DNA from 2 places in the Nocardioides sp. NPDC004968 genome. Region 2 is predicted to be linked to the other one. Evidence: predicted binding sites of a transcription regulator. Region 2 holds the regulator's gene; the other holds the start of a gene.
The links. The regulator HrcA, encoded in region 2, represses chaperone genes, less so after heat shock. The targets are predictions, from matches to a motif close to TTGGCACTCGNNNNNNNCGAGTGCCAA.
Positions count from the first base shown of each region.

Region 1: a site for HrcA is predicted at 4,362-4,388, ahead of groL (chaperonin GroEL). Genes of this name have one in related genera too.

Region 1 is NZ_JBEXJF010000030.1:48,047-62,788, reverse strand. Features, by position in the region: gene ABZU72_RS22105 (nucleotidyltransferase family protein) at 1-471, opposite strand, end outside; gene ABZU72_RS22100 (hypothetical protein) at 468-1,043, opposite strand; gene ABZU72_RS22095 (alpha/beta fold hydrolase) at 1,332-2,363, opposite strand; gene groL (chaperonin GroEL) at 2,563-4,197, opposite strand; gene ABZU72_RS22085 (GNAT family N-acetyltransferase) at 4,410-4,955, opposite strand; gene ABZU72_RS22080 (M1 family metallopeptidase) at 4,983-6,317, opposite strand; gene ABZU72_RS22075 (Pls/PosA family non-ribosomal peptide synthetase) at 6,319-10,161, opposite strand; gene ABZU72_RS22070 (YciI family protein) at 10,290-10,655, shown strand; gene ABZU72_RS22065 (YciI family protein) at 10,652-10,987, shown strand; gene ABZU72_RS22060 (DUF6596 domain-containing protein) at 11,002-12,234, shown strand; gene ABZU72_RS22055 (AMP-binding protein) at 12,252-13,820, shown strand; gene ABZU72_RS22050 (AMP-binding protein) at 13,909-14,742, shown strand, end outside.
Region 2 is NZ_JBEXJF010000004.1:38,320-53,061, forward strand. Features, by position in the region: gene ABZU72_RS06960 (serine hydrolase domain-containing protein) at 1-242, shown strand, start outside; gene ABZU72_RS06965 (hypothetical protein) at 380-1,069, shown strand; gene ABZU72_RS06970 (DNA polymerase Y family protein) at 1,146-2,663, shown strand; gene ABZU72_RS06975 (error-prone DNA polymerase) at 2,676-6,095, shown strand; gene ABZU72_RS06980 (GNAT family N-acetyltransferase) at 6,215-6,922, opposite strand; gene ABZU72_RS06985 (MFS transporter) at 7,015-8,232, opposite strand; gene hemW (radical SAM family heme chaperone HemW) at 8,327-9,538, shown strand; gene ABZU72_RS06995 (PspC domain-containing protein) at 9,638-9,832, shown strand; gene ABZU72_RS07000 (DUF3097 domain-containing protein) at 9,840-10,688, opposite strand; gene ABZU72_RS07005 (hypothetical protein) at 10,708-10,980, opposite strand; gene hrcA (heat-inducible transcriptional repressor HrcA) at 11,178-12,212, shown strand; gene dnaJ (molecular chaperone DnaJ) at 12,250-13,443, shown strand; gene ABZU72_RS07020 (16S rRNA (uracil(1498)-N(3))-methyltransferase) at 13,450-14,193, shown strand; gene ABZU72_RS07025 (Gmad2 immunoglobulin-like domain-containing protein) at 14,253-14,714, shown strand; gene ABZU72_RS07030 (winged helix DNA-binding domain-containing protein) at 14,730-14,742, shown strand, end outside.

The DNA of each region.
Region 1 (14,742 bases), on a different contig from region 2:
CTTCAGGTAGGGCTTGGCGCCCTGGTCCCCGACCGCGGCCGCCATGATGCCCGGCCAGTGTTCGCGGCCGAGCAGCACCGGATGCCCGGGAACGCCCGAGTACGCCGCGCGCGCCAGGCCGGTGGTCGGGCCCGCCGAGACCACCCGGGAGACCACATCGGCCCCGACGTCAGGCAGGTCGACGAGGTGAACGACGGCAACCTCGGTATCCGGCCCGAGAGCAGCCAGGCCGACCCGCAGCGAAGCCCCCATCCCCTCGTCCCAGTCCTCGGCGACGACGACCCGCTGACCGGTCGGGAGCATCGCCCGCGCCTCGTCGGCCGCGGCGCCGAGCACGACGAGTACGTCGTCGCAGCCGCCCTCGCGCAACACCTCGATCGACCGCACCAGCCAGTCGTCGACCAGCGCCTTGGGCATGCCCATCCGCCGCCCCGCGCCGGCGGCCAGGAGCAGGCCGGCGACCGCCGTCACTTGAACGCGGCGGTGTAGAGCTTCTGCAGCTTCGCGCTCTTGACGTCGCTGTAGCCACAGCCGATGACCTTGGCATCGCCCTTGGCAGCGACCAGGTAGTTCTTGCCCTTCTCGAACTCGGGCATCGGGATCGTGCTCGGCGCGGGCAGCATGATCCGGACGGTGTCGGTGCCACCGACTCCGTCGGCGTACATCCACGTCTTCACCCGCAGCACGGCCTCGCTCTCGCTCACGCTCTCCGCGGTGCCCTCGAAGGCGAGCGCGGCGTTCTGGGAGAGCCACTTCGAGGTCGGCGGGATGCATCGGGCGGCGTCCGCGACGACGGTCAGCTCGGTCGCGCCTGCGCCTCCGGCGGGAGCGGATGGCGAGGGGACCGGTGCGGTCTCGGTGACCGTGGCGATCGGCGACGGGGGTGCGGCGTCGGGGTCCTCAGCAGTGTCGTCGGAGCTGAGCAGGCCGAAGGAAGCGACGATCGCGACGAGCACGACCGCGGCGGCGATCACGGCTGCGACCCATCGCCACGGTGACCGCGGCCGCTGCATCCCGGTCTTCGGTCCGAGGTCGACACTCATGCCAACATCATGCCTCATCACTGGGTGCCATCCGGGGACCCCGTCGGCCACCTGCACGTTGACACACGCAGGCGGGGCCCTGGCTTCGAAGAGCCCTGACCCCGCCCGCCGCTGCAGAACTTCACCCGGATATTCCCTTGGGCTTCAAAGCCCCCCAGATCCAGACGCTTCCCCGCAGTCGGCCACTGTGTGGAGCACCAATGTTGCGTTACCGAGCTGTTGTCGAGACAGTGTCGAAAGTCCCCAAAAGAATGGGACCGCTGGGCCCCTCCTCATCGCCTGATCAGGTCATGCCAGATGACGATCGAGGAACCCGACGACCCGCCGGATCGAGAGGTCCCACTGCGGCGCGAAGGCGTGCTGCTCCCCGGGGTAGACCCACAGTCGCTGGCGTACGCCCGCGGTCTCCATCAGGTCCCGGGTGGTGTAGGCCCACCTGATCGGGCAGGACTCGTCATTGGTCCCGTGGTGCATCTGGACCGGGACCTCGATGCGGTCGAAGTACGTCCGCGCCGACAGCCCCTCCCAGAACTCCGGCTCCGTCTCGGGATCGCCGTGCTGCCGGTAGAGCCGGGCCACCTCGTCGGGCCGCGACGGCACCGCCCACCGGTTGATGTTGTCGACGATGTCGGAGGAGACCGACGCGTACGTCACCCCGGCCCGCACCAGCCCCGGCTGGGCGACGAGCGCGTTCATCACCACTCCCCCACCCATGGAGCGGCCGAGCAACGCGGTGCGGTCGGGGTCGACGTACGGAAGTCGCTTCATCGCCTGGACGGCGTTGATGGTGTCGCGGGTGTAGCCGAGTCGGCTCTCGTCCTCCTCGGTTCCTTCCGGGATGGGGGACGATCCGGCGTGACCGCGGTAGTCGGTGTGCAGGACGACGTAGCCCTCCCGCGCCAGCCGGTCCTGCTCCCGCTTCAGCCCCTGCCCGGTGACGTAGATGTCGGTGTCGATGTGACCGTGCGCGAAGACCACCCCTGGGAACGGACCGGCGCCCCGCGGCCGGAAGAGCACCCCGGTGATCGTCAGCGGACCGCTCGGGTAGCTGACCTCGAAGCGCCGGTACGCATCCGTGCTCCCCGACTCCCGCAGCACCTTCACCTCGCCGCCCGGGAAGTCCTCCCGCATCAGCTGCGGGAGCGAGACCTTGTCGGCCACAGGTGGGAGCGTCTCCGACGGGCTCGGAGAGGGTGAAGAGGGTGGCGCCGAGGTCGACGGTGTCGCTGCGCGGGACGAGGGAGCAGCGGCCGGCTCACCGCCGCATCCAGCGAGAAGCACGGCCGAGATCGCCAGCGCCGACATCGCCTTCGGGCTCATGGCGTCGAGCGTAGCCCGGTGTCCGTGATACGACGGGACGCTTTGGTCGGTCTACCCGCTGGTAACGGACAAGAACGTCCCGTCGTACCTCCCGGCGGCGGCCGGAAAACGACAAGTGCCCCCGCCAACCGGCGGGGGCACTCGCGTGTGCTCTAGCGAAACGGACTCAGCTGTGCTGATCGCTTCTTCGGCTTGCGCCTCAGAAGCCCATGCCGCCCATGTCACCCATGCCACCGGTCGGGTCGCCACCAGCGGCGGCCTTCTCCGGCTTGTCGGCCACGACGGCCTCGGTGGTGAGGAACAGCGCGGCGATCGACGCGGCGTTCTGCAGCGCCGAGCGGGTCACCTTGGCCGGGTCGATGATGCCCGCGGCCAGCAGGTCGACGTACTCGCCCGTGGCGGCGTTGAGGCCGTGGCCCTGCGGGAGGCCGGCGACCTTCTCCGCCACGACGCCGCCCTCGAGGCCGGCGTTGATGGCGATCTGCTTCAGCGGCGCCGAGATGGCGGCCTTGACGATCGAGGCACCGGTGGCCTCGTCGCCGTCGAGCTCGAGCTTCTCGAAGGCAGCGGCAGCGGCCTGGATCAGCGCGACACCACCGCCGGCGAGGATGCCCTCCTCGACAGCAGCCTTGGCGTTGCGGACAGCGTCCTCGATGCGGTGCTTGCGCTCCTTGAGCTCGACCTCGGTGGCCGCGCCGACCTTGATGACGGCCACGCCGCCGGCCAGCTTGGCGAGGCGCTCCTGGAGCTTCTCGCGGTCGTAGTCGGAGTCCGACTTCTCGATCTCGGCGCGGATCTGGTTGACCCGGCCCTCGATCTGACCCTGGTCGCCCGAACCCTCGACGATGGTGGTCTCGTCCTTGGTGATGACGACCTTGCGGGCCTGGCCGAGCAGCTCGATGCCGGCGGTCTCCAGGGAGAGGCCGACCTCCTCGGAGATGACCTGACCACCGGTGAGGATCGCGATGTCCTGCAGCATGGCCTTGCGGCGGTCACCGAAGCCCGGAGCCTTGACGGCGACGGACTTGAAGGTGCCCTTGATCTTGTTGACGACCAGCGTCGAGAGAGCCTCGCCGTCGACGTCCTCGGCCAGGATGACCAGCGGCTTGCCGGTCTGCATGACCTTCTCCAGGACCGGGATCAGGTCCTTGACGCTGGAGATCTTCGAGTTGACGATCAGGATGTACGGGTCGTCGAGGACGGTCTCCATACGCTCCGGGTCGGTCACGAAGTAGGCCGAGATGTAGCCCTTGTCGAAGCGCATACCCTCGGTCAGCTCGAGGTCGAGCCCGAAGGTGTTCGACTCCTCGACGGTGATGACGCCTTCCTTGCCGACCTTGTCCATCGCCTCGGCGATGATCTCGCCGACGGTGGTGTCAGCAGCGGAGATCGAGGCGGTAGCAGCGATCTGCTCCTTGGTCTCGATGTCCTTGGCCTGCGCGAGCAACTGCTCGGTGACGGCGTCGACGGCCGCCTCGATGCCGCGCTTCAGGCCGGCCGGGTTGGCACCCGCGGCGACGTTGCGCAGGCCCTCGCGGACCAGCGCCTGGGCGAGAACGGTCGCGGTCGTCGTGCCGTCACCGGCGACGTCGTCGGTCTTCTTCGCGACCTCCTTGACCAGCTCGGCACCGATCTTCTCGTAGGGGTCCTCGAGCTCGATCTCCTTGGCGATGGAAACACCATCGTTGGTGATCGTGGGGGCACCCCACTTCTTCTCGAGCACGACGTTGCGGCCCTTGGGACCGAGGGTGACCTTGACGGCGTCGGCGAGGGTGTTGAGACCCTTCTCCAGACCCCGACGGGCCTCCTCGTTGAAAGCGATGAGCTTCGGCATTGCTCCTGCGATCCTTCACTTGGGAAGTTCGTTGGATCCGGTCCGATGGGTTGCCCGCGACGGACGACGCCACTCCCGGCAGAACCCTTCCCTGCCGCTCGCGACGCCTCAACGTCACCGGTCCGGTTGTTGTCACTCTCATGGTAAGAGTGCCAGCCTCATGTTTAGCACTCGACCCCTGCGAGTGCAAGAAAATCCCAGGATGGCGACGGTCAGAGAGGCTTCGCGAGCTCGGCGAACTCGAGGTCGTCACGCAGCGGGCGGCCGAAGCGCTCATCGCCGTAGGGGAACGGCTCGAAGCGTCCCGTACGCCCGAACCCGCGCCGCTCGTAGAACGCGATCAGGTCCTCGCGCTGACGGATCACAGTCATCCGGATCTCCTCCGCGCCCCACTCGCGCGCGATCCGCTCGGCCTCGGCCATGACGGCCTTGCCGACGCCGGCCCCCTGCAGCTGCGGCGAGACGGAGAACATGCCGAAATAGACGTACGCCTCTCGCTTCTGCAGCTGGCAGCAGGCGACGATCTCGCCCGGCCGCTCGGCGCCCGGGTGTGTCTCAGCCTCGGCGACGAGGAGGCGGGATCCCGGAGCGGTGATCACCTCGCGTACGCCCTCGGGGTCGGTGCGCTGCCCCGCGAGCAGGTCGGCCTCGGTGGTCCACCCGGCACGGGAGGCGTCGCCGCGGTAGGCCGACTCGATCAGCCCGACCAAGGCGTCCACATCGGAGAAGTTGGCATCACGGAAGGTCAGCTCAGGCACGAGCCCCAAAATACGACAGAGCGACAATCAGGCGGGCAGGTCGGGCAGCGCCGACCGGCGCAGCCAGGCGTCGAAGAGCGCGGTGAGGTCGCGGCCGCAGACCTCGGCCGCGAGGGCCTCGAAGTCGGCGGTGGTGACCGATCCCCCGCTGTGCCGGGCGATCCAGGTGCGCAGGATCTTGAAGAAGGGCTCGTCGCCGACGGTGCGCCGCAGTGCGTGCAGGGTGAGCGCTCCGCGCTTGTAGACGCGGTCGTCGAACATGTCCGCGGGACCGGGGTCGGCGAGGACCAGGTCCTGCGCGAGCGCGGACAGCCGACGGTGATGGTGGCGGGCGTGCTCGCCGCACGCGCGACCCCCGGAGGCGTCGGACCACAGCCACTCGCTGTAGCAGGCGAAACCCTCGTGCAGCCAGATGTCGCGCCACTCGCGCAGGGTCACCGCGTTGCCGAACCACTGGTGGGCGAGCTCGTGGGCCACGAGGCGTACCTCCGACCACTCGCCGGTGAGGTGGTTGCGCCCGAAGGTCGACAGCGACTGCGACTCGAGCGGGATCTCGAGCTCGTCGTCGGTGACCACGACGGAGTAGGAGGCGAACGGGTAGGGCCCGAAGACCGAGGTGAAGTAGGCCATCATGTCCCGCTGCCGCCCGAAGGAGGCCTCGAACCCGGCGGTGGCGTCGACCGGGTACGCGGCCCGGATCGGCACCCGGCCGCCCGGCCCTTCGCTCGTCGCGATGTCGACGACCCGGTAGCGCCCGATCTGCACCGTGGCGAGATAGGTCGCCATCGGCTCGGCCTGCCAGTAGCGCCAGGTCTCCCCACTGCCGCGGCGTACGCGGGAGGTCAGCTCGCCGTTGGAGACGACCGCATAGCCCGGCGCGGTGGTCACGCTGATCGCGTAGCGGGCCTTGTCGGAAGGGCGGTCGTTGCAGGGGAACCAGGTCGGCGCACCATGCGGCTGACCTGCGACGATGACACCGTCATCGAGCTCCTCCCAGCCGGCGTCGCCGTGGTGGGACAGCACCACCGGGCGGGGCTTGCCGGAGTATCTGACCGTGACCACGAACTCCTCGCCAGCCGCGATCCGCGAGCGGAGGTTCAGCACCAGGCGGTGGTCGTGGTGGGACCACTTGGCCGGTGGGCGGCCGTCGATCGCGACCTTCTGCACCCGCAGGTAGGCGAGGTCGAGGACGATGCGGTTGATGTCCTCGACGGCGACCGCGCGGATCGTCGCCGTGCCCGCGAGCCGGTTGCCGACCAAGTCGTAGGTGAGCTCGAGGTCGTAGTGGGTCGCGCTCCACGACGGATCCCCATGACCAGGAAGGTAGGGGTCGGCTGCGGGGAGCTTCGGCACGGCGGTCATGTTAGGGGGCCGCCTGGTCCCAGGGACCGATCGGGTTGCCGATCCACAGGGTCTTGTCGGGGAGGCTCTCCCCGCGCATGACCAGCGAGACCGGGCCGACGACCGCGTGCCGGCCGATGGCCGCGGCGGGCAGGATCACCGAGTTCGGCCCGAGCGTGGCGCCGCGCCGGAGGACGACCTCGTCGAGGGCCAGGACGCGGTCGTGGAACAGGTGCGTCTGCACGACCGTGCCGGCGTTGACCGTGGCGCCGTCGCCGAGCTCGACGAGGTCGGTCTCGGGGAGCCAGTGGGTCTCGATCCACACGCCGCGGCCGATCTTCGCGCCGAGCGCTCGGAACCAGAGGTTGAGCACCGGGGTGCCGGACACGGCGCCGGTGAACCAGGGTGCGGCGAGCACCTCGACGAAGGTGTCCGCCAGCTCGTTGGCCCACACGAACCAGCTCCACAGCGGGTGCGACCCGGCCCGGATGCGGCCCACGAGCAGCCACTTCGCCGCGACCGTGATTCCGGCGGCGACCGCTCCGGCGACCGCGAGCACCGGCCCGGTGACCAGGATCGCGACGAGGAGGTCGGTCGCCTCCCAGACCCGCACGAGCACGTAGCCGACGCCCGCGTAGAGCAGCACCGCGAGCGTCTGCGGCACCAGCCGGGCCAGCTCGACGAGCGCCCTTGCGATCTTGAGGCGTGTCGGTGGGTCGTAGGTGCGTCCCGAGTCGGCCTCGCCGGCCGCCCGGCGCAGCGGCGCCGGCGGCGAGCCGAGCCAGCTCTCCCCCTTCTGCGCGCGTTTGCGGCGCGGGGCCGCGCTGAGCACGGCGACCAGGGACGCCTTCGGCACCTTGCGGCCGGGCGCCGCCATGCCGGAGTTGCCGACGAAGGCGCGCTTGCCGATCTTCACCCGCTCGACCCGCAGCCAGCCGCCGCCCAGCTCGTAGCCGCCGATCAGGGTGTCGTCGGCCAGGAAGCTCTGGTCGTTGACCTGCGTCAGCCCGGGGATCATCAGGACCGTCGAGGCCTCGACGTGCTTGCCGATCTTCGCCCCCAGCGCCCGCAGCCACAGCGGCGTCAGCGTCGAGGAGTAGAGCGGGAAGAGCCACGTGCGTGCCTCGTCGAGCACCTGCATCGTCGACCAGACCGCGACACCGGCCAGGCTGCGTACGGGATGTACGCCGGGGGCGATCGCCAGACCGGCGAGCCGCACCACCGCCCAGATCAGCGCGGCCAGGGTGGCGAATCCGGCCGCCACCGCGACCGGGCTCCAGGCCAGCAGCGCCCCGATGTCGGTGTAGGAGGTGGGCACGCCGGCGAGGGCCACGCCGACGAGCATCCCGACGCCGATGGCGACCGCGGGCAGGAGCGCGAGGACGGCGGCCGCGATGCCGTAGAGGAGCATCCAGACCTGGGCCCGCGCCTCGGGTGGCTGCCACGGCCCGCGGGCTTCTCTGGCGGCGCGTACGGCCGGCGAACCCGACCAGAACTCGCCCACCGGCACCACACCGAAGACCGCCGAACCCGGTCCGACTTCGGCGTCGTCGCCGACGCGTGCGCCGGGCAGCAGTGTCGAGCGCGCCCCGACGCGGGCCCGTTCGCCCACCTCGACCTCACCGAGATGGAGCACGTCACCCTCGATCCAGTGACCGGAGAGGTCGACCTCCTGCTCGATCGAGCAGCCCTTGCCGAGGGTGAGCATGCCGGTGACCGGCGGGAGGCTGTGCAGGTCGACGTTCTTGCCCATCCGCACGCCGAGCAGCCGGGCGTACCAGAGCATCCACGGTGCCCCGGCGAGACCGTGCGCGCCGAGCTCGTCGACGGCGTGCGTCGCCAGCCAGAGCCGGAGATGGACCTTGCCGCCGCGGGGGTGCTCCCCCGCACGTACGCCGCGCAGGATGAGTCGCGCCGCGCCCGCGGCGAGCAGCATCCGGCCCGGTGGAGTCAGGAAGGCGAGGACGGCCGGCACGAGGATCCACCAGCTGAGCGAGGGCAGCCAGGGCGCCCACGGCTGGGCGAGCGTCGTCCCGAGCCCGATCCAGGTCAGCCAGCGCGGTGCCGCGAGGCAGCGCAGCAGGATCGTGGCGACCACCTGCGCGACCTGGGTCTTGAGGCGTACGGCCGGCACCTCGTGCTCGGAGAGCGCGGCAGAGCTGCCCATCTCGTCGATGTAGGTGGCCAGCGCGCCGAGCTTCGGCTGGTCGTAGATGTCGCCGAGCGCGACCTCGGGGAAGCGCTCGCGGATCAGGCTGACCATCTGGGCCGCGGTCAGGCTGCCGCCGCCGAGGTCGAAGAAGTCCGCTGCGGGCCCGCTGACCTCGGCGCCGAGGACGTCGTTCCACAGCCCGGCCAGCCAGGCCTCGGTGTCGCTGAGCCCCTCTCCCGAACCCGCGGCCGAGGCGAGCGGCCACGGCAGCGCGTCGCGGTCGACCTTCCCGCTCGTACGCGTCGGGAGGCTGTCGACCACGGCCAGCCGCGGCACCAGCGCCGCCGGCATGTCGGCCCGGAGCCGGGCGACGGAGGTGGCCTGGTCGAAGGTGTCGTCGACGGTGACGTAGCCGACCAGCAGGCTGTTGCCCGCGGCGCTCCTCCGCACCGCCGCCGCGGCCCCGACGACCCCGTCCAGCTGGAGCAGAGCGCTGTCGATCTCGCCGAGCTCGATGCGCCGGCCACCGAGCTTGATCTGGTCGTCGGCGCGCCCGCCGAAGAGCAGCCCGGCGGGATCGTTGACGACCAGATCGCCGGAGCGGTAGGCGCGCTCCCAGCCGAGAGTGGGCATCGGAGCGTACTTCTCGGCGTCCTTGGCCGCGTCCAGATAGCGCGCCAGGCCGACACCGCCGATGATCAGCTCTCCGGTCTCGCCCTCGGGGACCGGGAGGCCCGTGGCGGGGTCGACGACGGCGAGGTCCCAGCCGTCGAGCGGGAGGCCGATCCGTACCGGTCCCTCGGCGGTCAGCTGGGCACCGCAGGCGACCACCGTCGCCTCGGTCGGGCCGTAGGTGTTCCACACCTCCCGGTCGGGTGTGACCAGTCGGGCGGCGAGCTCGGGCGGGATCGCCTCGCCGCCGGTGATCAGCAGCCGGACCCTGTCGAGCGAGGACGGCGGCCACAGCGCGACCAGCGTGGGCACGGTCGAGACGATGGTGATCTGGTTGGCGACCAGCCACGGGCCGACGTCGACCCCGGACCGCACCAGTGCCCGTGGGGCCGGGACCAGGCAGGCGCCGTAGCGCCACGCCAGCCAGATCTCCTCGCAGCTCGCGTCGAAGGCCACCGAGAGGCCCGCCATCACCCGGTCGCCGACCCCGATCGGGGCGTCCTGGAGGAAGAGGCGCGACTCGGCGTCGACGAACGCCGCGGCGTTGCGATGGGTGACGGCGACGCCCTTCGGGGTGCCGGTCGACCCGGAGGTGAAGATCACCCAGGCGTCGTCGTCGGTCGACGGCTCCTCCGGCTCGCGTTCCTCGCCGGGCTCGCTCGTCGTGGTGACCCGCAGGTCGTTGGTCACGACCGCAGCGACCTGCGCCTCACCGAAGACCAGCCGGGCCCGCTCCTCGGGATCGTCGGCATCGACCGGCACGTAGGCGGCGCCCGCGCAGAGGATCCCGAGGATCGCGACGTACAGGTCGGTGGTGCCGCTCGCGATCCGCAGCCCGACCTTGTCCCCCGGTCCGATCCCGGCGGCGTTGAGCTCGGCGGCCAGCCCGTCGGCGGCCTCCTCGAGCTCTGCGTACGTCAGCAGCCCGTTGCCCGCGTCGACGGCCGGCTCGTCGGGCACCTGGGCCGCGGTGGCCCGGAAGATGTCGACGAGCGTCCGGGGCTCGGGCGCGTGCTCGCTTCGCAGCAGGGGGTCGGTCACACGCGGAGCCTTCCGGTGAAAGTTGAACGGATGACGTACATCTTCGTTCCTTCCCGGTGTCGATTTGGCCTTGTCCCACCCGTCATCCCCGATGACAGACTCAAACCGAGCGGACGAAAGGGATCACGATGACCAGATACATGGTGCTGCTGCCGACGAACGAGGCCTTCTGGGCCGAGTCGACGCCGGAGGAGAAGGCAGCCGGGTACGAGGTGCACGGCAGGTTCGCCAAGCTGCTCGCCGAACGCGGGCACAAGGTCACCGGCGGCGCCGAGCTCCATCACTCCAGCAAGGCCAAGACGCTGCGCAAGACCGGTGACGGGGTGGTGATCACCGACGGCCCGTTCGCCGAGACCGTCGAGCACGTGACCGGCTTCTACACGATCGAGACCGACGACGCCGACGACATGCTCGAGTGCTGCAAGGTGCTCGCCGAGCTCGAGACGGCGCTCGAGATCCGCGAGATCGTCGAGCACGAGGGGATGTCCGCATGAGGTACTACCTGCTCATCCCCAACGTCGAGGCCGAGTGGCAGGCGAAGTCGAAGGAGGACCGGAACGCGTTGTTCGCCGTGCACGAGAAGTTCGCGGCCCTGCTCGCCGAGCGTGGCCACACGATCTTGAAGGGGTACGGCGCAGCGCTCGCGGCTCCGTCGACGGCGGTGACCGTGCGTTCCTCGGGCGTCACCGACGGCCCCTACACCGAGGCGGCCGAGCACCTGGCCGGGCTCTACGTCGTGGAGTCCGAGGACCGCGATGACTTGGCCGAGTGCTGCCGGCTGCTCGCCACGGTCGAGTCGGCGATCGAGATCCGCGCGGCGGACTAGGGCGACCCACGGCGATGCTGGAGAAGGTGCTGCGCGAGGAGTGGGGCCGGTTGCTGGCCCTCCTCGTCGCGCAGTTCCGCCGTCTCGACCTGGCCGAGGACGGCCTGGCCGACGCCTTCGAGGCAGCGGCGCGGAGCTGGCCGGTCGACGGCGAGCCCGACAACGGACCGGCCTGGCTGCTCACCACCGCGCGGCGGCGGATCGTGGACCGGATGCGTTCCGAGGAGGTGCTGGCTCGCAAGATGCCGCTGCTCGCGGTGGATGCGGCGGTGACCCAGGAGGCGCAGCGGGTGATGGTCGACTCTGGTGAGGTCACCGACGAGCGGCTGCGCCTGGTGCTGCTCTGCGCCCACCCGACCCTGTCCCGCGAGGCGGCTGCCGCACTCACCCTCCGTCTGGTCCTCGGCGTCTCCACCGAGGACATCGGGCGGCTCTTCCTGCAGTCGAAGGCCACGATGGCGGCGCGGCTGACCCGGGCACGGAAGCGCCTCGCGGGCGCCTCGTTCGAGGTTCCCGCAGACCTCGCCGGCCGGGTCGGGATCGTCGCCGAGGTCGCCTATCTGGCGTTCACGGCGGGCTACGCCCCCGGCACCGGTCCCGATGTCGTACGCAGCGACCTGGCCGGCGAGGCGATCCGGCTGGTCCGGGTCCTTCGGTCGGTTCTCCCCGAGCCGGACCCGGAGATCGACGCTCTCCTCGCGCTGATGCTCCTGCAGCACTCGCGCCGAGCGGCCCGGATCGGGCCGGACGGCGCTCTCGTGCTGCTTCCGGACCAGGACCGCACCCGCTGGCGGACCGACGAGATCGCCGAGGCCCTCGCGATCCTCACCCCGCTCGCCCACGCGGCCCCTGCCCCCTATCTCCTCCAGGCGCTGATCGCCGCGGAGCACACCCTCGCGCCCAGCTCCGAGACGACCGCCTGGAAGCGCATCGTCGAGCGCTACGACGAGCTGCTGACGCTCCAGGACACCCCGGTCGTACGTCTCAACCGGGCCGTCGCGGTGGCCGAGGCGAACGGCGCCGGGGCCGGGCTCGAGGCGCTGGACTCGGTCGCTCTCCCGGGGCACCGGCTGCCTGCCGTACGTGCCCAGCTGCTGGAACGGTCGGGGCGTCACGAGGATGCGATCGAGGCGTACGCGGAGGCCATCGCGCTCTGCACGCACGGGCCGGAGCGGGCCGACCTCGCCCGGCGGCAACAGGCGTTGGAAGGTTTTCCACCCCATTCGCTAGACGAGAACACGTTCTAGTTGCCACACTCGGTGATGTGACCCCGATCACTCTCCCTGACATCCTCGAGGCGATGGCCGACGCCATCCCCGACCGCACCGCCGTGTTCACCATGGAACACGCCTACAGCTTCGCCGAGGTCGACGAGCGCGCGACCAGGCTGGCCAACCACCTCCTCGGGCAGGGCATCAAACCTGGCGACCACGTCGCCGTCCACTCCCGCAACCGGATCGAGTGGGTCGACGCCTTCTACGGGTGCATGAAGGCGCGGGCGGTGCCGATCAACATCAACCACAAGTACCTCCACGACGAGCTCGACCACCTCTACCGCAACTCCGACGCGGTCGCGGCGATCATCGGACCGGAGCACGTCGAGGCGGTCGCCGCGCTCGGCCTGGGCATCCCGACGCTGGTGATGGGCGAGGAGTACGACGCCGCGGTCGCCGCCGCGTCCAAGGAGCGCCCCGACATCGAGCGCAGCCCCGACGACCGCTATGTCATCTACACCGGCGGCACGACCGGGATGCCGAAGGGCGTCGTTTGGCGCCAGGAGGACATCATCCGCGCCGCGATGAACGCGAGCCGGTTCGGCGCTCCCTTCGACACCGTCGAGCAGCTCGCCCAGGAGGCTGCGGCACAGGAGTCGCCGATGGTGCTGCTGGCCTGCGGTCCGATGATGCACGGCGGCAGCCAGTGGATCATGGGCAACGGCCATGTCGCCGGCTGCACGGTCTCGCTCTACACCGAGCCGGCCTGGTCGCCCGAGACGATCCTCGACCTGGTCCAGGCCGCCGGGGTCAACTCGCTCACCTTCCTGGGCGACGCGATGGGCCGCCCTGTCGCCGAGGCGATCCTGCGCGAGCCGGAGCGCTGGGACCTGAGCAGCCTGTTCGCCGTCTCCAACGGCGCCGCCCCGCTCTCCGCGGGGGTACGCACCCAGCTCCGGGAGGCGCTGCCGGGCCGCTACATCCTCGACTCCTACGGCGCCTCGGAGTCCGGGGCGGCCGGCATGCAGGTCGACGACGGCAACGAGGGCGCGCAGGCCGCGCCGAAGTTCCAGGTCGGGATGGACGTACAGGTCTTCGACACCGACATGAAGGCGTGCGCTCCGGGTGAGACCGGGATGCTCGCGCGCACCGGGTCGATCCCGCTGGGCTACTACAACGACCCGGTCAAGACCGCGGCGACGTTCAAGGAGGTCGGCGGGCAGCGCTGGTCGATCCCGGGCGACTTCGCGCGGCGCGAGGAGGACGGCTCGATCACCGTCCTCGGCCGCGGGTCGGGCTGCATCAACACCGGCGGCGAGAAGGTCTTCCCCGAGGAGGTCGAGTCGGTCCTGCTGCGTCATGCCGACGTCTTCGACACCGCGGTCGTCGGCACCCCGCACGAGCGCTGGGGCCAGCAGGTCACCGCTCTCGTGCAGCTCCGCGACGGCGCCGTGACCTCGACCGATGCGCTCCGCGAGCACTGCCGCAGCCTCATCTCCGCCTACAAGGTGCCCAAGGACATCCTGCTCGTGGAGCGAGTCCCTCGCACGCCGGTGAGCAAGGTGGACTATCGTGCCAGCGCTACGGTCGCCGCCGAGCTGCTCGAGGCGCGTACGTGACGACCGGGTGATCCGACGTACGGCTCCGTGCCGTGCGGCGCTACCCCTGGCCCTACCAATTGGAAGGCGCAGAAGCCCTGTGTCCGCCGTGATCCCCCTCACACTGCCCGACATCCTGGAAGCGATGGCCGATGCCATCCCCGACCGCCCGGCAGTCATCACCACCGAGCGCGCCTACACGTACGCCGAGATCGACGAGCGTGCCACGCGCCTGGCCAACCACCTGCTGAGTGTCGGCCTCGAGCCGGGTGCCCAGGTCGCCGTCCACGCGACCAACCGGATCGAGTGGGTCGACGCCCTCTACGGGTGCCTCAAGGCCCGCACCATCCCGGTCAACATCAACCATGCCTACCGACGCGACGAGCTCGCCCGGACGTACGCCGCCACCGACTGCGTCGCGGCCATCGTCTCCCCCGAGTTCACCGATGATCTCGACGAGCTCGACCTGAAGCTGGACCACCGGGTCGTCCTGGGCCCCGACTACGACGCCAAGGTCGCCGCGGCGTCCAAGGAGCGGCCGACGGTCGGACGTACGCCCGGCGACTGGCACATCATCTTCACCACCGGCACCACGGGCACCCCGAAGGGTGCGGTCTGGCGCCAGGAGGACCTGATCTGGGCCGCACTGAACACGGTCCGCCGCAACGCGCCGATCCCGTCGGTCGAGGGTCTCGCCGCCGAGGCGGCCGCTCGCGACTCGGGTGTCGTCCTGCTCGCCGGCGGTCCGCTGCTGCACGGGCAGAGCCAGCTGCTGCTCCTGCGAGCGCTGGTCGCCGGTGGCACCGCGGTTCTCGACACCTCGCCCACGTTCTCCGCCGAGGCGTTCCTCGACCTCGCCGAGCGGGCCGGCGCGACCGCGATCACGCTGCTGGGCGACGCCCAGGCGCGACCGGTGGCCAAGGCCCGGCTGACCGGCAAGAAG
Region 2 (14,742 bases):
TCGCCGCCGCCCGCGCCGCCCTCGAGGAGAGCTCCCCGGTCATCGCCGCCCTCCGGGCCTTCGGCGTACCCGAGCTGATCACGACGCCCCTGTCCGGTGATGGTTCGTCAAAGGCCGACTTCCTGGTCGTCGCCGGCGCGACCTACTGGAAGATCGCGGTGGCCAAGACGACCACCGTCACCGCCCTCCCCACCTCCGACTACCCCCGCCTCGCCTACCTCGCCTCCGCGCTTCGCGGCTGACCCCTGCCGAGGCGTCACCTACGTCGGTCGAGATGGCATTCCAATGCCCGCTCGGCCGACGTAAGCGACGTCTCGGCCAGCGGGAGTGACGCCTCGGCGGGGTTGCTCCGTTCGAACAAATGTTCGATACTCATTGAGTGGGAGTGGTAGCGGGGATTGAGCGACACCAGAAGCTGGCTCAGATCGAGCAGCTTCGGTCGAAGGTGCGACGGCTGGAGCAGAAGCCGGGCATCGGCGCGGAGCTTGCGACGCACGAGGCGCTCGGTGGGGTGGTGCAGCTTCGGGCCGGCGGGACGTACGCGGCCGACTCGCTGTCGCTGGCCATGCTGCTGCTCGCGGGGCCCTCGGCGGCGGGGGAGTGGACCGCCGTCGTCGGGGTGGAAGACTTCGGCGTCGAGGCGGCGGCAGAGGCCGGGGTCGACCTGGAGCGGACCATCCTGGTGCCGCGGCCGAAGGACTCCTGGCTGGAGGCGACCGCGGCGCTGGTCGATGTGGTCACGCTGGTGCTGGTCCGGCCGACCGGTCGGGTGACCCCGGGCGTCGCCGAGAAGATCGGTGCCCGGCTGCGCACCCGCGGCGCCGCGCTGGTGGCGCTGGGGGAGTGGCCGAGAGCAGACGTACGTCTGCGGGCGACCGAGCCGCGCTGGGTCGGGCTGGGCAACGGCGACGGCCATCTCCGGGCGAGAAGGATGGTGGTCGAGGCGGTGCGCGGGACGGCTCCGCCGCGGCGTACGGCGCTCTGGTTCCCGGCCGAGGACGGCGGTCTGCGGCGCGTCCTCGAACCCGTCGCTGACCTCGCTGACCTGCGGAAACAGGAGTCGGCATGAGCGAGCGTCAGCGAGCGACCATAAGCCTCAGGCCGCCGCGTCCGTATTCTTGGCACTGCTCTACGGAGGCGGCGGCATGAGTCGTACGCTGGTGGTCTGGTGCGCCGACTGGCCGGTCGCCGCGGCGCTGGGCGAGGCCGGCTTGCCGAGGCACCTGCCCGCCGCGGTCTTCGCGCAGAACCGGGTCCAGGCCTACAACCAGGCGGCGCGGGAGTTCGGGATCAAGCGCGGGATGCGGCGCCGCGACGCGCAGTCGCGCTGCCCGGAGATCCAGGTGCTCGCCGCCGACGAGGCCCGTGACGCGCGGGTCTTCGAGGAGGTGCTGGTGCGCCTGGAGGAGCTGCGCCCCGGCGTCATGCCGCTGCGTCCCGGGCTGGTCGCGCTGCGCTCGCCGGCCCGCTTCTACGGCGGCGAGGCCGAGGCCGGTGCGGCGATCGCCGAGTGCGTGGTCGGGCTCGGGATCTGGGACGTACGGATCGGCATCGCCGATGAGCTCTTCACCGCCGAGCAGGCCGCGCGGAGCGCCGGGCTGCAGGAGACGTACGCCGTCCCGGCAGATGGAGGCTCCACCGCGTTCCTGCGCGCCCTGCCGGTCCATGTGCTCGAGGACGCGAACGCGGTCAGCCTGCTGCAGCGACTCGGCCTGACCACGCTCGGCGGCCTCGCCGACCTGCCCGGGGCCGACGTCAAGGCGCGCTTCGGCGCGCAGGCCGCCTGGGTCCGCCGGGTGATCCACGGCGAGGGAGCGCGCCCGGTCACGGGGCGTACACCACCGCCCGAGCTCACCACCGAGGTGGCCTTCGAGCCGCCGCTCGACTCCGCCGAGGCGGTCTGCTTCTCGGCCCGGCAGGCGGCGGAGGGGTTCGTCAAGGGCCTCGCGACGCGTCAGGAGGTCTGCACCGAGGTGCGGATCGAGGTCGCCATGGAGGACGTCCCGGACTCGGTTCGCACCTGGGCGCATCCGCGGTGGTTCTCCTCCGTCGATCTCATCGACCGGCTGCACTGGCAGCTGGCCGGGGTCGTTGCGGGCGGGGCGGTGACCGAGGTCCGCTTCGTCCCCGAGGTCGCCGTCTCCGAGGCGGTCCACGCTGACGGTCTCTGGGGCGGTACGAACGAGCGCGTCGATCGTGGCATCGCCCGGGTGCAGGGCCTGCTCGGCCACGAGGCCGTCGTCGCCCCGGTGCTCCAGGGCGGCCGGACGCCACGCGACCGCCAGGCGTACGTCCCCTGGGGCGACCGCCCCACCGCTCTCCGCGATCGCCGACTGCCGTGGCCGGGCTCGATCCCGCCGCCGGCGCCTGCCCGGGTCCTGGCCGAACCGTGGCCGGCGGAGGTCTGCGACCAAGCCGGGCGGCAGGTGCTGGTGCTCCCGCGCGGAGGTGTCTCCGCCGACCCCGCCCGCTACCGCCCCTCGGCCGGCCAGCCCTGGCAGCGGGTCGCCTCCTGGGCCGGTCCGTGGCCGGTCACCGAGGCGTGGTGGGAGCCCGGCGGCGGGCGGCGGGTCGCCCGCTTCCAGCTCGTCGGGGTCGACGGCCGCGCCTGGCTGGCCACCTTCGACACCGACCACTGGCTCACCGAAGCCAGCTACGACTGATGGGCTCGGCTGATGGGCTGGAACAACCCCGAGATCCCGTGGAAGGAGCTGGAGCGGCGACTGTCGGGTCGTCCGCCGAAGGACCCCTACGGCGACGCGCCCATCTCGCGGCGCAAGAAGCGACTGACCGATGAGGAGGTGCGCGGGCCGGAGGGCCCGGTGGTGCCGTACGCCGAGCTCCACGCCCACTCCGACTTCTCCTTCCTCGACGGAGCGAGCTCCCCATCGGCGCTGGTCAGCGAGGCGATCCGGCAGGGGCTGCGCGGGATCGCGATCACCGATCACGACGGCTTCTACGGGGCTCCCGCCTTCGCGGAGGCGGCGCAGAAGCTGACGGGGCCGGCACGGCTGCTGACCGTCTACGGCGCCGAGCTGTCCCTGGATCTGACCAAGCCGCAGAACGGGATCGCCGACCCCGAGGGCAGCCACCTCCTGGTGCTCGCCCGGGGCGTCGAGGGCTACCGGCAGCTGGCCGGCGCGATCACCGAGGCGCAGCTGCGCGGGGACGAGAAGGGCCGGCCGGCCTACGACCTCGACGAGCTCGCCGACCGGGCTCGCGCCGGCAACTGGCTGATCCTGACGGGGTGCCGCAAGGGCGCCGTACGCCAAGCCCTCACCGGCACCGGCCCGATCGCCGCGGCCCGGGCGCTGCGCGACCTCACCGACAGGTTCGGCCACGACAACGTCGTCGTCGAGCTGACCGACCGCGGCCATCCGACCGACTCCTACGACAACGACCTGCTCGCCGGCATCGCCCGCGAGGCCGGCCTGCCCGCGGTCGCCACCAACAACGTCCATTACGCCACGCCCGACCGGCACCGCGTAGCCGACGCGCTCGCGGCGGTCCGCGCGCGCCGCACCCTCAGCGACATCGCCGGCTGGCTCCCGGCCGGCCCGGTGGCGTACGTCAGGTCGGGGGAGGAGATGGACCAGCTCTTCCGGCGCTACCCGGGAGCGGTGGCACGCAGCGTCCAGATCGCCGAGGAGTGCGCCTTCGACCTGCGCAAGGCCACCCCGAAGCTGCCCAAGCGCGGGATCCCCGAGGGCGAGACCGCCGCGAGCCGGCTGCGGCACCTGACCGAGGAGGGTTTCGCGGAGCGCTATGCGAAGGCGTACGCCACCGACCCGGAGTTCGTCGAGAAGGCCCGTAAGCGGGTGGAGCACGAGCTCGACGTCATCGAGCGCAAGGACTTCCCGGGCTACTTCGTGATCGTGCACGACATCGTCGAGTTCGCGCGGAGCGAGAAGATCCTCTGTCAGGGGCGAGGATCGGCGGCCGCATCCGCGGTCTGCTACGCCCTGGGGATCACCGCGATCGACCCGGTCTTCTACAAGCTGCCGTTCGAGCGGTTCATCTCCGAACACCGGGAGGAGGAGCCCGACATCGACGTCGACTTCGACTCCGACAAGCGCGAGACGGTGATCCAGTGGGTCTACGACACCTACGGCCGGCGCAACGCCGCGCAGGTCGCGAACATCGTCGGCTACCGGCCGAAGATGGCGGTCAGGGACGCGGCCAAGGCGCTCGGCCACAGCCCCGGCCAGCAGGACGCCTGGTCCAAGCATCTCGGCTACTCCCGCGTCGAGGCACCGGACGACGTCGGCATCCCCGCTCCGGTCCTCGCGCTGGCCGAGGAGATCCACGGAGCCCCGCGTCACCTCGGCATCCACTCCGGCGGCATGGTGTTGACCGAGGAGCCGATCGGCGAGGTCGTACCCATCGAGCGTGCCCGCATGGAGAAGCGCACCGTGATCCAGTGGGACAAGGACGCCGCCGAATACATGGGCCTTGTGAAGTTCGACCTGCTCGGGCTCGGGATGCTGGCGGCGCTCGACCACATGATGCACCTGGCTCTCGAGCACCTGGGGGAGGGCTGGACGCTGGCGACCATCCCCAAGGAGGAGCCGGCGGTCTACGACATGCTCTGCCGGGCCGACTCGATCGGGGTCTTCCAGGTCGAGTCGCGCGCGCAGATCGGCACCCTGCCGCGCCTGCAGCCGCGCTGCTTCTACGACCTGGCCATCGAGATCGCGCTCATCCGGCCGGGGCCGGTGCAGGGTGGAGCGGTCCATCCCTACGTACGCCGGGCCACCGGGCGCGAGGAGGTCAGCTTCGCCCACAAGCTGCTGGAGCCGGTGCTGGAGCGCACCCTCGGGGTGCCGCTGTTCCAGGAGCAGCTCATGGAGATGGGCCGCGTCCTGGGCGACTTCAACCACGACGACGCCGATCTGCTGCGCCGGGCGATGGGCTCGAAACGTGGTCTCGAGCGGATCGACTCGCTCAAGGAGCAGCTCTATGAGGGCATGCGCGCCAAGGGGATGGCCGAGGAGACGGCCGAGGCGGTCTACACCCAGATCCTCTCCTTCGCGAACTTCGGCTTCGCCGAGTCCCACGCGCTGAGCTTCGCCAAGCTCGTCTACGCCTCGTCGTGGTTCAAGCTCCACTACCCGGCCGCGTTCCTGGCCGGCCTGCTCCGCGCCCAGCCGATGGGCTTCTACTCGCCGCAGTCGCTGACCCAGGACGCCCGCCGCCACGGAGTGGAGGTACGCCGCCCCGACCTCGTCCTCAGCCAGGCCGCCGCGGACATGGAGCCGCTCGATGTCGACGTCGTGTCACCGACCGGGAAGGAGGACTGCCGGCTGGACGGCGAGAAGACCCCGTGGGTGCCCGGCACCCCCGACCCGACCCCGGAGCACCGGCGTGACGGCAACTTCGCTGTACGGCTGGGCCTGGACTCCGTACGCGGCATCGGCAAGGACGTTGCCAAGCGGATCGTGAAGGCCCGCGAGGAGGCACCGTTCAAGGACTCCCTCGACCTCTCCCGTCGCGCCGGGCTGGAACGCGCCCAGCTCGAGGCGCTGGCGACCGCTGGATGTTTGGAGGTGTTCACATCGAGCCGTCGCCAGGCGCTGTGGCAGGCGGGCTGGACCGAGACCGAGGACCAGCTCGAAGGAGTGCGATTCACCGCCGAGACCCCCGCGCTGCCCGGCCTCGACCCGGTCGAGGAGACCCTCGCCGACCTGTGGGCGACCGGCGTGACCCCCGGCAGCCATCCCTTCGCCCATCTCCGGGCCGGCCTGACCGCGGCGGGACTCCCGAAGATCAGCGACCTCCCCACCTCCGAGCCCGGCCGGCGCATCACCGTCGCCGGCCTGATCACCCACCGCCAGCGCCCCGGGACCGCAGGCGGCGTCACCTTCATCAACCTCGAGGACGAGACCGGCATGCTCAACGTCGTCTGCTCCGCCGGCCTGTGGAGGAAGCACCGCAAGATCGCTGTCTCCACCTCGGTCATGCTCATCCGCGGCATCCTCGAGCGCAACGACGGTGTCACCAACCTGGTCGCCGACCGCCTCGCCCCGCTCGAGGAGATCCACCCCGAGGCGGCCAAGGCCATCGCCTCCCGCCACCGCTCCCGCGACTTCCACTGACCACTGCCGAGGCGTCAGCTACGTCGGCCGAGGCGTCGGTTAGGTCGGCCGAGACGGCAGCCGGTGCCCTCTCGGCCGACGCGAGTGACGTCTCGCTCGACGCGGGCGACGTCTCGGCGCTAGCCGGCCGCGCGGAAGAGCTCGAAGGTCGTACGCCGCCGCTCCTCGAACCCGAGACCGAGGTAGACCGAGATGGCGCCGGTGTTGGCGACCGAGGCGTGCATCAGAGCGCGAGAGCCGCGGGCGTGGATGTCGGCGGTGACCGCGAGGACGAGGCGGCTGGCGAGGCCGCGGCCGCGTGCCTCGGGCGCGGTGCAGACGGCGCTGATCTCGATCCAGCCGCCCGGGTGCATCCGCTGGCCGGCCATCGCGACGAGGCGGCCCTCGTGGCGCAGCCCCAGATACGTACCCATCGTGTGGGTCGACTTCTCGAACGGTCCCGGCTCGGTGCGGGCGACGAGGTCGAGCATCTCGGGTACGTCGGCATCCCCGAGCACCACCGCCTCGGGGTCGGGCGCGGCAGCGACCCGTGACGTCTCGACGAGCTGGACCCCTTCGCCCCCGTCGACGACCGACCACCCGTCCCCGCAGACACCGGCCGCGCCGGTGATCAGCGCGGTGCCGCCGGGTCCGACGGCCGCGGCCAGGTCGCGCCACGCCTGCGGCTCGCGCGGGTCGGAGACGGCGGCGAAGGGCGAGATGTCGGGACGGTAGCGACGGGCGAGCCCCGAGCCCTCGGCGAGCGAGGCGTGCGCACCGGTCAGCGAGTGCCAGACCGGGTTGTCGAGAACATCGTCGAGAAGAAGATCAGGCTGCGAGACGGACACGCCGGAATTTTCCCACCACCGCCCCAGTCACGGTTAATCCTTTTCGACAGGTGGATCGATGGACGGGTGCCTTGCGCTCTGCGCGAGAAAGGTCAGTGCCGCGCCGACCGGAACGGCGACAGGGCGAGGATCGCTGACGCGACCGCGAACACCGCGACGGCCAGCCACAACGTCGGCCGGAAACCCACCAGATCGGCCAGCAGACCACCGACCACAGCACCGGCGACGGCGATCGTGCGGTTGGCCGAACGCCTGGTGGCGTTCACCCGACCCTGTACCTCGTCCGGTGTGTTCGCCTGCCAGTAGCCCATCTCGTTGGCATTCTCCACGCCCATCCCCAAACCCAGGAGCAGTTGCCCGGCGGCAATGGCGAAGAACGACGACGACAGCGTCGCGCCCGCAGACGCCGCAGGCGCGAGAGCTACGACTGCCCAGGCGGCCATGGTGAGCAGCCGCCCGAGAAGAACGATCCGTCCGGCGCCGTACGAATGTCCGAGCCGCGTGGCCAGCAGCGCCCCGAGGAGACCACCGACTCCCGCAAGGGCAAGAGCGATGCCGTACGTCAGCGGGCTCAGTCCCAACGATCGAAGCGCGAACGGGACGAGCACCGTGGCGGCCATGCTGTTCCCGAGGAACCAGACGTGGGTCGACCAGGCCAGCGGAGCGAGTGTCTTGTGCAGGTAGATCCAGCGGACCCCTTCGATGATCTCCTGCCGCAGCCGGGTGGTGGTCGGTCGTGGAGGCGGTTCGTCGATCGGGACCCGTGCGATCAGCACGGCGCTGACCAGGTAGCTGACCGCGTCCACGAGGACTGCCCACGGCGCACCGAGCAGCGATACCAGTCCACCACCGACGACAGGGCCGGTCGTCTGTGCCACCGTCTCGCTCTGGTCGAGCCGCGCGTTGGCGGCCAGCAGCTCGGACCTCGGCACCAGCCGGGGCAGGAACGACTGGAGCGCTGCGAACTCGATGACATTGAGCGTCCCGAACAAGAACAGCACAACCGCGACGGCCCACAGCGAGAGCCTGTCCAGTGCCCACAGTGCAGGGATGACCAGCAACGTCGCGGCCAGAAGGACGTTCGACCACACCAGCACCGGCTTGCGACGCATCCGGTCCACCAGTGCGCCGACAACCAATCCCAGCAGCAGGTACGGCAGCAACTGCGCCGCTCTGATCAACCCGACCTCGGTGGCGCTCGCGTCAAGAACTGAGACGATCAGCACCTGGATCGCGATCACGGTGACCGAGCTGCCGAACGCGCCGATCGTCGCCGCGGTCCAGTACGTACGGAACCCCGGGACGGTCACCCGGCGATTCTAGGGGCGTAGCACCGGCTCCCCGCCGGAACTGCCCACTCGACCCCATTTCTGACAACTCGGCGCGGGGGTTGAGAATGGAGGGGTGCCTTCCGCCCTGCCTCCCGGTGACCCTGCCCCCACCGACGGGTCACTACCGGCCGAATCGCTGAGCACGCTGGGGGAGAAGGGGCTGGGCTTCTACGTCCACGTCCCGTTCTGCACGGTCAGATGCGGCTACTGCGACTTCAACACCTACACCGCGATCGAGCTGGGTCCCGGCGCGAGCCGGCAGACGTACGCCGACCAGGCCATCGAAGAGGTCCGGCTGGCGCGCCGGGTGCTGGGCGACAGTGACAAGCAGGTGGACACCGTCTTCTTCGGCGGCGGCACCCCGACGCTCCTGCCGGCGAGCGACCTGACCGGCATGCTCGGAGCGATCAGGGACGAGTTCGGCCTCGCCGACGACGTCGAGGTGACGACCGAGGCCAATCCCGACTCCGTCGACCTGGACTACCTGCGAGCCCTGCGCGAGGGCGGCTTCACCCGGCTCAGCTTCGGCATGCAGTCGGCCGTCCCTCACGTACTCGAGACCCTCGACCGCACCCACGACCCCGAGCGGGTCCCGCTGGTCGTGGAATGGGCGCGCGAGGCCGGCTTCGAGCAGGTCTCCCTCGACCTCATCTACGGCACTCCGGGCGAGTCGATCGACGACTGGCGCACCAGCCTCGACGCCGCGCTGGCCAGCAACCCCGACCACATCTCGGCCTACTCCCTCATCGTCGAGGACGGCACCGCCCTGGCCCGAAGGGTCAGAAGAGGCGAGATCGAGATGCCCGACGAGGACGACCTGGCCGACAAGTACGAGCTGGCCGACGCCACCCTCCGAAAGCACGGCCTGACCTGGTACGAGGTCTCCAACTGGGCCACCGACGAGACCCAGCGCTGCCGCCACAACATGCTCTACTGGCAGGGCGGCGACTGGTGGGGTGTCGGCCCCGGCGCCCACAGCCACGTCGGCGGCACTCGATGGTGGAACGTCAAGCACCCCAAGGCGTACGCCGACCGCATCGGCGCCGAGCAGAGCCCCGCCCACGCCCGCGAGATCCTCGCCGAGGAGGACCGGCGGGTCGAGCGCGTCCTGCTCGAGCTGAGACTTGCCGACGGCCTGCCGGCAGACGCCCTCGACGACGAGGGCCGCGCCGCTCTCCCGGAGCAGGTACGCCGCGGTCTGGTCACCGTCGCCGACGACACGATCTTCCTCACCGAGACCGGCAGGCTCCTCGCCGACGCGGTGGTCCGAGACCTGCTCCCCTGAGCATCCCTGAGCATCCCTGAGTCCGGGACCTTGGTCCTGATCGAAGGATCAGGGGTGATCCTGATTGGTAAAGAGGGCCCGAGAGGGGAGAGTGGAGTCATGGCAACCACAACTCTTTCCCGTCCCAGCAACGACAAATGGATCGCCGGCGTCTGCGGCGGTCTTGGCGACCGTTTCGGCATCAACTCGAACCTGATCCGGCTGGCCTTCGTCATCTCCTGCCTGCTCCCCGGACCGCAGTTCATCGTCTACATCGTGCTGTGGATCATCATGCCGAAGAAGTCGTCCTACTGACCGAGGCTCAGACGGGTTCGGTCACGAAGTCGATCAGCTCCTCGACCCGCCCGAGCAGGGCGGGCTCCAGGTCGCCGAACGAATTGACCCGGCCCAGGATGTGCTTCCAGGCCCGGGCGATGTCGGCCTGATCGCGGTGGGGCCAGCCCATGTGCTGGCAGATGCCCTTCTTCCACTCGATCGACCGCGGCACGTTCGGCCAGGCCTCGAGCCCGAGCCGGGCCGGCTTGACCGCCTGCCACACGTCGATGAACGGGTGACCGACGATCAGCACGTGCTGACCGACCGCGGAGCGCCGGATCGACTCCGCGATCCGGGCCTCCTTGGAGCCTTTGACCAGATGGTCGACGAGCACCCCGACCCGCCGCTGCGGTCCAGGCTTGAACGAGACCAGGTGGTCGGCGAGGTCGTCGACACCGCCCAGATATTCGACGACGACGCCCTCGATCCGCAGGTCGTCGCCCCAGATCTTCTCGACCAGCTCGGCGTCGTGACGCCCCTCGACGAAGATCCGCGACTCGCGCGCGACCCGGGCCTTGACGTTGTCCACGGCCACCGAGCCCGACGCGGTGCGGGTCGGCTTCGCGGGTGCCGTGCGGGTCACCGGGGGAGTGAGGATGACCGGCTTGCCCTCGAGCCAGAAGCCCGGCCCCAGCGGGAATGTACGCCGCTTGCCCTTCCGGTCCTCCAGGGTCAGCGTGTGCAGGTCGCGGTCGATCCGCACGATCTCGCCGACGAAATCGGTCTCGACCTCCTCGACCACCGCGCCCAGCTCTGCGGGAGTCTCGACGGCACGCCCGTTCTTGGGCTTGCGCCAGTCGCCGGCCAGTACGTCGGAGCCGTAGCGATCGCTCATCCGGAGAACGTTAGTGGAGTCAGCAGCGAGAACCGGTGAGCACGCGCCCGAGCTGCTCGAGAACCTCGTCCGGCGTGGCCGCGGTCTCCGGGAACCTGAAGGTCACGTGGTGGCCGCCGTCGAGGGCGATCCAGGATACGTCGACGCTCTCGGCGGTGAGGTTGGAGAGGCGTACGCCGACAATGTGACGCGGTCGCAGCCCGAGCCGAGCCGAGAGCGAGCGGCACAGGTCCGCCTGGTGCTCGTCGTTGGCGTGGGCCGTGATGCGGACCAGCAGATCGTCGGCGATCATAGGACTCTCCAGTGGGGCGGAAACAGTACAGCGAATGGCTCTAAGGTCAGCCTAACCTAAGGCTATCTCGATGGCGACAGAAGTGTCCCGTTCCACAGAGCGGAGCGGCCACCGGAAACTGGTGCCTGTGACGCGAACCGGTAGGATTGGCACTCGCACGGAATGAGTGCCAGGCAGCCAGGACGATAGGAGGGCAGATGCAGAACGAACGCAGGCTCTCCGTCCTCAGGGCGATCGTCGAGGACTATGTGAAGACCGAGGAGCCGGTTGGCTCCAAGGCGCTCGTGGAGCGTCACGGTCTCGGTGTCTCCCCGGCGACGGTACGCAACGACATGGCCGCGCTGGAGGAGGAGGGCTACATCACCGCCCCCCACACCAGCGCCGGCCGGGTGCCCACCGACAAGGGCTACCGGCTCTTCGTCGACCGGCTGACCACGGTCAAGCCGATGACCGCGGCCGAGAAGCGGGCGATCGCCGGCTTCCTCGAGGGCGCGGTCGACCTCGACGACGTCGTCACCCGCTCGACCCGGCTGCTCTCGCAGCTGACCCGCCAGGTCGCGGTGGTGCAGTACCCGACCCTGAGCCGCTCGACCGTCCGCCACGTCGAGCTCGTCGCGCTGGCCCCGACCAGGCTCCTCCTCGTGCTCATCCTCAGCACCGGCCGCGTCGAGCAGCGACTGCTCGAGGTGACCGAGGAGGTCTCCGAGGAGACCCTGGCCACGCTGCGCGCGAAGATCAACACCGCGGTCGCCGGCGCCGTCATCGCCGACGCCGGCGAGGCGCTGCGCACGATCGCCCAGCCGCCCGACGCGCCCGCCGACGCCCCGCAGGACCCGCTCGCCGCCGCCGTGGCGGAGGCCCTGATCGAGGCGATGAACGACCACCGCTCCGACGAGCGGATCTCCATCGGCGGCACCAGCAACCTGGCCCGCTTCGGCGACAACTTCGACACCGCCGTACGCCCGCTCCTGGAGGCCCTCGAGGAGCACGTCGTCCTGCTCAAGCTGATGGGCGAGGCGACCGCGGGCGGACTGGTCACGGTGCGGATCGGTGCCGAGGGCCCCTACCAGGAGCTCTCCCAGACCAGCGTGGTCGCGACCGGCTACGGACCTGGCGACGAGGCGCTGGCCACGCTCGGCGTGGTCGGCCCCACCCGGATGGACTACCCCGGATCCATGGCGGCGGTGCGCGCGGTGGCGCGTTACCTCTCCCGGATCCTCGACGAGGCTTGAGCAGCAGACTCGATTCAAGGAAGATCAGCGAACTTCGATGGCAGGAAGACCGACGTTGGACCCCTATGAGCTCCTCGGTGTCGACAAGGACGCCGACGACGCAACGATCAAGAAGGCGTACCGGAAGCTGGCGCGCCAGTACCACCCTGACGTCAACCCCGACGCCGAGTCGCAGGAGAAGTTCAAGGAGATCTCCCACGCCTACGAGGTGCTGAGCGACCCGCAGAAGCGGGCTGCGTACGACCGCGGTGGCGACCCGTTCGCGGGCGGTTTCGGCGCACAGGGCGCAGGCTTCTCGTTCACCGACATCATGGACGCCTTCTTCGGCGGCGCCGGTGCCGGCACCGGAGGCGCGGGGCGTGGCCCCCGTCCGCGCGTACGCCGCGGGCAGGACGCCCTCATCCGTCTCGACATCGACCTGGCCGAGGCCGCCTTCGGCGTCACCCGCGACCTCAAGGTCGACACCGCCGTCGTCTGTGACACCTGTGGTGGCGAGGGGGCCGCGGAAGGCTCCCACCCGATCCCGTGCGAGACCTGCCACGGCCAGGGTGAGGTCGCGGTCGTGCAGCGCTCCTTCCTGGGCGAGATCCGCACGCTGCGCCCGTGCTCGGCCTGCAACGGCTTCGGCACCGTCATCCCCGACCCGTGCCGCGACTGCAGCGGCGAGGGCCGGGTGCGCTCCCACCGCACCCTGACCGTCAAGATCCCGCCGGGCGTCGACGACGGCACCCGGGTGCAGCTCGCCGAGCAGGGCGAGATCGGCCCCGGCGGCGGCCCCGCCGGCGACCTCTACGTCGAGATCCACGTCGCCAAGCACGCCACCTTCACCCGGAGGGGCAACGACCTGCACTGCACCGCGAAGGTGCCGATGACCGCGGCCGCGCTCGGCACCACGCTCAACCTGCCGACGCTCGAGGCCGACCTCGTCGGCGAGGGCGCCGACCAGATCGACCCCGAGGACGCCTCGATCCAGATCGACCTCAAGCCCGGCACCCAGTCCGGCACCGACCACGTCCTGCGTGGTCGTGGTGTCCCCGGTCTGCGGGGCGGTCGCGGCGACCTGATCGTGACCATCAACGTGGAGACCCCCACCAAGCTCGACCTCGAGCAGGAGGCGCTGCTGCGCCAGCTCGCCGAGATGCGCGGTGAGGAGTCCGTCCAGGGCCAGCTCAAGGCGGCCCACAAGGGCGGCGTCTTCTCCTGGTTCAAGGACACCCTCAACGGGCACTGATCCACGATGACCCTTCCCGTTCACCTCGTCGAGTCGCTCGTCGGCACCCGTGTCGGCGACGACATCGAGGTGAGCGGCGACGAGGGCCATCACGCGGTCGTCGTACGCCGCCTCCGGGTCGGCGAGGAGGTCGTGCTCACCGACGGCGCCGGCGAGGGCGTCACCGGCACGATCACGCAGACCACCAAGAAGTCGATGACCGTACGCGTCGACGAGATCATCCTCGGCGACGCGCCGCCCGAGCCCGCCCTGACGGTCGTCCAGGCGCTGCCCAAGGGCGACCGCGGCGAGCTCGCCGTCGAGATGCTCACCGAGATCGGCGCGGCCAGCATCGTCCCGTGGGCGGCGACCCGCTCGGTCGCCGTCTGGAAGGGCGAGCGCGCGGTCAAGTCCCTGGCCCGCTGGCGGGCCACCGCCCGGGAGGCCGCCAAGCAGTCCCGCCGGCTGTGGCACCCCGAGGTCGAGCCGCTGGCCACCACCGACGCCGTCGTGGCCATGATCGAGGCGGCCGACGTCGCCGTCGTGCTCCACGAGGAGGGCACCCTCCCGCTCGGTGCGGTCCCCGTCATCGACGAGGGCACCATCCTCGTCGTGGTCGGCCCCGAGGGCGGCCTGACGGACGAGGAGATCTCCCTGTTCGAGAAAGCCGGCGCCACCACCATCCGCCTAGGCGGCGAGGTCCTCCGCACCTCGACGGCAGGCGTAGCGGCGAGCGCCGCCCTCCTGGCCCGCACCCGCCGCTGGGACTGACCGCCGACTGCTCGGCGTGGTGGGTTCGTCCTTCGGGGATGCCGGGTGAGTATGGAGGCATGAGGAGCACACGTACGCGTCCGGCGGGCGCCATGATCGCTCTTGCTCTCTGCGGCGTGCTGGCTGCCGGGTGCGGCAGCAACGACGCCGTCGCCGAGGATCCCGACGTGTCGGCCGAGCCGTCCGAGGAGCCGTCGACACTGCCACGTACCTCCGGCCTGATCACGCTGGCGGCACCGGCCGAGGGCGCGACGGTGTCGGACAGCTTCGAGGCCTCGGGCAAGGCCAACTCGAACGAGGCGAACGTGCCGTGGGAGGTCCGCGACACCACTGGCGAGACGGTGCTCGAGGGGGCCGCGACGGCCGAGGGCTGGGTGGACAAGCTCTACCCGTGGAAGACCACGGTCGACGTCTCCGAGCTCGAGCCCGGGACGTACCTCTTCATCGCTCGCACCGACGACACCTCCGACGGCGAGGGGAAGCCTTCTGAGGAGGTTGGCGCCCGGATCACCGTCGAGTAGGAGATCATCGCTACCGTGATCCTCACCG